DNA from 2 places in the Herbaspirillum sp. C7C2 genome. Region 2 is predicted to be linked to the other one. Evidence: predicted binding sites of a transcription regulator. Region 2 holds the regulator's gene; the other holds the start of a gene.

Region 1 (3,654 bases), on a different contig from region 2:
GATCGGCCCTCCGACGAATTCCCAGAACGGCTTGAAGTCGGTGAACTGCGCGCGTTCCGGCGCATAGTGGGTGGCCGAGGCATAGTGCACATCGGCAGTCACCCACACCACGTTCTTGATGTCGTGCTGCTTGATGAAGCGCAGCAGCTCCGCCACTTCCAGCTCACGCCCCGACGGCTTGCCATTGTCGGCATTGGCCCAGGCCTCGAAGGTGCCGGGCGGCACATCGACATTGAGGTCCGGCACCACGATGGACAAGGGCATGTCGCTGGCGATCAGCTTCCAGGTCGAGCGTGAGCGCAGCAGCGCCTGCTTGATCCAGCGCATCTGCTCCGGCCCGAGAAACTCGGCATCGTGACCGCCGCGCTGGCGATTGGGCGAATTGCGACCGCGATAGCTGCGCTCGTCCAGCATGAACACCTCCAGCAGCGGTCCGTGATTGAAGGCGCGATAGATGCGGAAAGGATCGGCCTGGTCGATGCGGAAGGGATTGTGTTCGAACATGGCCTGGCGCGCACGGGCCGCCAGCACATCGATGTTGCGCTCGTCGTAGCGTTTTTCCTGGGCGCCGATCACCTGGCCCGGATACCAGTTGTTGCGCACCTCGTGGTCATCCCACTGCACCAGGAACGGCACCTCGGCGGCGAAGCGGCGCTTGCTGGCATCCAGCATGTTGTAGGCGAAGTTGCCGCGATAGTCGTCCAGCGTCTGCGCCACCTTGGACTTGGCCTCGGTCACCACGTTGCGCCACAGGCTGCCATCGTCCAGCTTCACCTCGGCCTGGATCGGACCGTCCGCATAGATCTGGTCGCCCGAATGGATGAAGAAGTCGGGACGGAAGCGGCGCATGCTCTCGTACACCCGGTAGCCACCCCATTGCTCATTGATGCCCCAGCCCTGGCCGGCTTCGTCCCCCGAGAAGGCGAAGGTGATGTCGCGTGCCTGCCCGCGCGCTGTAGCAGGCACCATCAGGCTGCCGGTCAGCGGCTCGCTCAGGGCCGACTCATGCACCAGGTCCTGGAAACGCACGCGGTAATACACCCGCTGCCCTGCCGGCAAACCCCGCAGGTCCACGCGGGCGGTGTAGTCGTCCCGCGCCAGCGCGGTGGGGCCGGCGATGCGCACCGCATCGGCGAAGTTCTCGCTGGTGGAGTATTCCACCAGCATGCGCGCATTGCGGTCGGCGCGCGCCCAGACGATGGCACTGTCGCGGGTGACGTCGCCGCTCATGATCCCGCCCGGGAACTGCGGGCGCAGACGTTCGGAGGTGACGATGGCCGGCGCGGCAGCCAGGCTGGCGGGGCTGGCGATCACGGCCACGCTGCCTGCGGCGGCGGCAGTGACGGCGCTGTCGCGCAGGAAGCGGCGACGGCTGGGTTCGGCTGGCGAATTCTGGTCTGGCATGGCAACTCCTGAGGGTGAGGAAAAAAGAAGGGAGTTGCAATTTAGCAATCGTGTATGACCGTTCCATGAAAGCACGATGACCAATGCTGACCGGATCCCCCAAAACGGCTAAATGACGTGATTTTCAAAAAATTTCGAGCCGCCCTGCCCTCGCACCAAAACAAACCGCGCCACCGCATCGCCTACCCGTATCGCACAATTTTCGTGCGCATCACAAGCTGACAAGGACCTGACGCACCCGAAAAGTCCTTTTGAATCAAGCCACTGCAAAATAATCACCAAAATGGAACGAAAATTGCATCAGTCCGGGCTTTCGATTCTTTCCTTGCACAATTTTTGGGAGATTTTCTGGTGGACGATCACAAAAACGGCGCAGACGCCCTCTTCATCCTGCTGGGGGCGATCATGATCCTGGCCATGCATGCCGGCTTCGCGTTCCTGGAACTGGGGACGGTGCGCAAGAAGAACCAGGTCAATGCCCTGGTGAAGATCCTGGCCGACTTCGCGGTCTCGACCATTGTCTACTTCTTCATCGGCTACTACGTCGCCTACGGTGTGAGCTTCTTCGCCGGTGCCGAAACCCTGGCCGAGCGCAGCGGCTTCGAACTGGTGAAGTTCTTCTTCCTGCTGACCTTCGCCGCCGCCATTCCGGCCATCATCTCGGGTGGCATCGCCGAGCGCTCCAAATTCAACCCGCAGCTGCTGGCCACCGCCGTACTGGTCGGCCTGGTCTATCCGTTCTTCGAGGGCATCGCCTGGAACCAGCACTTCGGCGTACAGGCCTGGCTGGCAGCCACCTTCGGCGCCGAATTCCACGACTTCGCCGGTTCCATCGTGGTCCACGCCGTCGGCGGCTGGATCGCCTTGCCCGCCGTGCTGCTGCTGGGTGCGCGCCGCGGCCGCTACAGCAAGGAAGGTGCGGTCGCTGCCCATCCGCCCTCCAACATCCCCTTCCTGGCACTGGGCGCATGGATCCTGACGGTGGGCTGGTTCGGCTTCAACGTGATGAGCGCGCAGACCCTGGACAAGATGAACGGCCTGGTCGCGATGAACTCCCTCATGGCCATGGCCGGTGGCACCCTGGTCGCACTGCTGATGGGCCGCAACGACCCCGGCTTCGCCTACAACGGCCCGCTGGCCGGCCTGGTAGCGGTATGTGCCGGCTCGGACCTGATGCACCCGCTGGGCGCGCTGGTTACCGGCGGCATGGCCGGCGCCATCTTCGTGTGGATGTTCACCCGCACCCAGAACAAATGGAAGATCGACGACGTACTGGGTGTCTGGCCCCTGCATGGGCTATGCGGCCTGTGGGGCGGCCTGGCGGCTGGCATCTTCGGCTTGCAGGCGCTGGGGGGACGCGGCGGCGTGTCCTTCATGTCGCAACTGGTGGGCAGCGTGATGGGCATCGCCATCGCGGCAGTCGGCGGATGGATCGTGTACGGCCTGCTGAAGAAGACGGTCGGCATCCGCCTTGATCCTGAACAGGAATTCGAAGGCGCCGATCTGGCGATCCACAAGATTTCGTCGACGGCGGAGCGGGAGACGAGTTGGTGACCTGATAAATAAGAATAAAGTCTGTATTTCCGGATGAAAGTCTGTCGAGCCCGTTAAAGTCTGTCGGACTCCTTGCTACTGTATTGAAAGCGCAATCGCAAAAGCGTCAGCTCCAATGGAAAGGCCACCATTCCGGTGGCCTCGACTGGCTACTGGTGAAAAAAAACGGATCCGTCACCTGCACAAACTAAGTACCGAAATCACCTTTGACTTAGTAAGCGAGTGAACCATTCACTATGGGCGACGTTCTGGTTCGCTTCGTTTCGGCTGGCGCCAGGCTCATCGGCCGGAAACGGGTCAGTTCAAGGCCATTACGCAGCGCGAAAAAACCTTAGTAATTGGCTGCGGCATGTACGCACGACGAAAATTCGAAACATTACGATTTCTGGTAACAGCTCAATATTGCGGGCGCCATTAGCGGTTCAAAACCTTGGCGTAGGATTCTTTCTGAATCTTGTGCCGCCCCCCCCCTAGTCAAGTGATCGTGTTCGTCGTACGCGAATACTCTCTTTCTCAGGCAAACTCCTCCTGTTGGATAAACGCTTGGATGCCTCCTTGATCCACATCGAGTTGAGACGGATGCATAAATTCCTGCGCGTACTTAAAACATATGCCACTACGTAAGAGCAACTGGAATATATCCGGGTCAATATGCCCGGTATCTGCCATCTTTTTCATGATTGTTAGTGTCTCTGA
Region 2 (3,654 bases):
CGCTTCGGGAGAACAGCGGCGATGATGGACGCGGGATCACTGTTTGCCACAGGAAATGAAACCGGCCCCGGCGCCGCAAAATGAAAAAGGGCGCTTGCGCGCCCCTTCCTCATGAGATTCCCACCTTATGCGTCACGCTGTCGTTGCGCACCCGCCGGCAGGAATGGTCCTGAATCCTTGTCTTATGCCGCGCCAGCCACTGCATCAGCGGGGGTATCGTCGGGCAGACGCTTGGCCATGGAGTGATGCTCCTGCAAGCGGTCCTTGTGCTTGATGACCTGGCGGTCGAGCTTGTCGATCAGGGCATCAATAGCGGCATAGAGGTCGTGCGCAATGCTTTCCGCATGTAGATCCTTCCCCTTGATGTGGACGTTGATTTCCGCTTTTTGGCGCTTTTCCTTTTCTGTGAGTTTATCTACGCTCAGGATCACGCTGACGTCGATCACGTTGTCGAAATGGCGCTTGATACGGGCCAGCTTGCTTTGCACGTATTCCCGGATGGCGGGGGTCAGTTCGAGGTGGTGTCCACTGATGGTCAGATTCATACAAGACTCCTATCGTGAGGTCACTGGAGGTTCGTGCGATGCATCGTCTACAGCTGCTGTACCACGGGCACGGTCTTCGTGTCGGATGGCATGGGCACCAGGTAGGGATGCTTGCCTGAACACAGCAACGGTACTGCTACAGAAAAACTGAGGAAAGCTCAGAGGGACTTGCGGAGATTGACTGGCGGAATCTTCAACACTTCGCGGTATTTGGCGACTGTGCGTCGCGCGACCACCATGCCTTGTTCTGCCAGCATATCCGCAATCTTGCTATCGGATAATGGGGTCTGCGGGTTTTCGGCTCCTATCAACTGTTTGATCAGCGCCCGTATCGCGGTGGAGGAGGCTTCGCCTCCGGTTTCAGTCGCGACGTGGCTACCGAAGAAGTACTTCAACTCGAACATGCCGTGCGGCGTGAGCATGTATTTTTGAGTTGTCACGCGAGAGATTGTGCTCTCGTGTAGACCCAGTGTATCAGCAATTTCACGCAGCACAAGGGGCCGCATGGCCACTGCGCCATGTGAAAAGAAGTTTCTTTGACGTTCGACAATAGCCTGCGCGACTCGCAAAATTGTATCGAAACGTTGCCGCATGTTCTTGATGAGCCACTTAGCTTCCTGCAACTGCGACGACAGCGATCCTTCGCCCTTGGCCTGCTTGAGCGCACTCGCATACATTGCATTGACGCGCAGCTTGGGCATGACCTCATGGTTGAGCATGACCTGCCAGCCGTTCTTTGTCTGTTTGACAATCACGTCCGGCACCACGTAGTCCGAAGCATCGCGCGCGAATTCGGCACCCGGATGCGGACGGCACTGACGGATCACCGCCTGTGCTTCGCGCAGGTCCTCGTCATCGCAATCGAGAGCCTTCTTGATCTTGTTGAAATCGCGCTGTGCGAATAGCGGCAGGTAATCCTCGACAATCCTCAAGGCAAGCTTGCGGGTGACGAAGGGCACCTTGGGCAGGCGGCGGATCTGCAGTGCCAGACATTCACCGGCACTACGCGCACCCACCCCGGCCGGGTCCAGGCTCTGCAGCAGCTTCAGCGAGATCGACAGTTCTTCCAAGTCAACGCCCAGCTCTTCCGGCAGGCGCGCCAGGATGTCTTCCAGCGGTTCCTCCAGGTAACCGCTTTCGTCCAGCGCATCGGTGAGCAGTTCCAGCAGCGCACGGTCGCGGTGTGTGCGGGCGGTGACCCGTATCTGTTCCAGCAGGTGTTCGCGCAGGGTCAGCTCATGCGCTTCCAGTTGCGGGCGGGCATCGTCGTCGTCGGGCGATTTGCCACTGCGTGCCACGTCGTCGAAGCTCCAGTCGGATTCGCCACTGACACCGCTCTCGGGGCTGTTGTCCTGATAGTCGAAACTGGCTTCGCCATCAGTAGCGGAGGGGGCTGCTTCGTTGCCGCTGTCGCCAGCGGGCTCGGCCACTCCGGTGGAGGGCGCGGAAGAGACCGCGCCATCGGCCAACAGGCGCACCGAATTGTCGAGAGCGTCGTCCAGGCGTTCGAGCAGGGGATTGTCGGACAGGATCTGTTCCAGTTCCTGGTGCAGTTCCAGCGTCGACAGTTGCAACAGCCTGATCGACTGCTGCAGTTGCGGCGTCAATGCGAGGTGCTGCGAGGTACGTAACTGGAGCGACTGTTTCATCTGTCTTTCTGGGAGCGGCGTGGCCCGCTGGTTGCAATACCGTTGTGTGGCCGATGGACGGCGGGTGCTACATGCGGAAGTGTTCGCCCAGGTATACGCGGCGCACCGATTCGTTGGCGATGATCTCTTCCGGGTTACCGCTGGCCAGCACCGTGCCCTGGTTGATGATGTAGGCGCGGTCGCAGATACCCAGGGTTTCCCGCACGTTGTGGTCGGTGATGAGCACGCCGATGCCGCGTTCCTTGAGGAAGCGCACGATGCGCTGGATTTCGATCACGGCAATCGGGTCGATACCGGCAAACGGTTCGTCCAGCAGCACGAAGCGCGGATCGGTGGCCAGTGCGCGGGCGATTTCCACGCGGCGGCGTTCGCCACCGGAGAGCGACAGTGCCTGGCTCTCGCGCAGCTTTTCGATCTGCAGTTCATGCAGCAGGTTGTTCAGGCGGCCCTCGATTTCATCGCGCGAGAGCGGCTTGCCGTCCTCCTGGCGCAGCTCCAGCACGGCGCGGATGTTGTCTTCCACCGTCAGCTTGCGGAACACCGAGGCTTCCTGCGGCAGGTAGGACAGCCCCAGCGTGGCGCGCTTGTGGATCGGCAGGCGCGAGATGGGCGAACCGTCCAGATCGATTTCGCCACCGTCCGAGGGGACCAGGCCGACGATCATGTAGAACGAGGTTGTCTTGCCGGCACCGTTGGGGCCAAGCAGGCCGACCACTTCGCCACTACGCACTTCCATGGAGACGTCACGCACCACCTGGCGCGCACCATAGCTTTTCTTCAGGCCGCGAACGACCAGTGAGCTTGCCATCGTTACTGGTCCTTTCCGTTCTGACGGCGCTGGGCCGGTGCCGGCGTAGCGGGCTGGGCGGGCGTGGAAGGCTGGGCGGCATCCGCCGGCGGCGGGTTCTTGGGCTGGATCACGGCAGTGATGCGTCCTGCCCCCGGCTTGCTTTCGCCGCTGGCGGTGTTGTTGACGGAGTAGAACTCGGCGCGGCTGTCATAAGAGATGAATTCGCCATTGACTTCGTCAGTGATGCGGTTGCCATCCATGCGCTGAATGTGCGCCCGCTGGAACAACTTGGAGATTTCGGTCTGCTCGGAATACTCGATGCGTTCGGCCTGGCCCTCGATCCACAGGTTGGGGCCGCCATCGCGCTTCTGGCGGAAGTTCGCCAGTGCACCAGGAGCCGCGTACAGCACCGCATTTTCATAGCCGTACTGGTCGGTCGTGAGCACCACGCGGCCTGCCTTGATGATCAGGGTGCCGCGGGTCATGACGACGTTGCCGGTGAAGGTCTTCACCTGGCGCACGTCGTCGTAGACCATCTGGTCCGCCTCGATGTTGGTGGGCTTGGTGGAGTCCGCCTTTTCGGCGTGGGCCACGCCGCACACGGCAGCCAGCATCAGCATCGGCAGTAAGAGTGAGCGTTTCATGGATTTCCTGTCTGGTCGGTTCTTGG

The links. Region 2 encodes sigma-54, which starts transcription at its own class of promoters, with help from an activator protein. Its sites were predicted from a motif close to TGGCANGNAANCTGCTTT; they were not measured.
Region 1: the regulator sigma-54 is predicted to act here: its motif matches at 1,689-1,706, upstream of HWE04_RS01255 (ammonium transporter).

The regions. Positions count from the first base shown of each region.
Region 1 is NZ_JABXGI010000001.1:264,418-268,071, reverse strand. It holds gene HWE04_RS01260 (alkaline phosphatase D family protein) at 1-1,404, opposite strand, end outside; gene HWE04_RS01255 (ammonium transporter) at 1,756-2,958, shown strand; gene HWE04_RS01250 (HD domain-containing phosphohydrolase) at 3,472-3,654, opposite strand, start outside.
Region 2 is NZ_JABXGI010000016.1:24,429-28,082, forward strand. It holds gene hpf (ribosome hibernation-promoting factor, HPF/YfiA family) at 183-545, opposite strand; gene HWE04_RS17960 (RNA polymerase factor sigma-54) at 704-2,194, opposite strand; gene lptB (LPS export ABC transporter ATP-binding protein) at 2,262-3,002, opposite strand; gene lptA (lipopolysaccharide transport periplasmic protein LptA) at 3,005-3,628, opposite strand.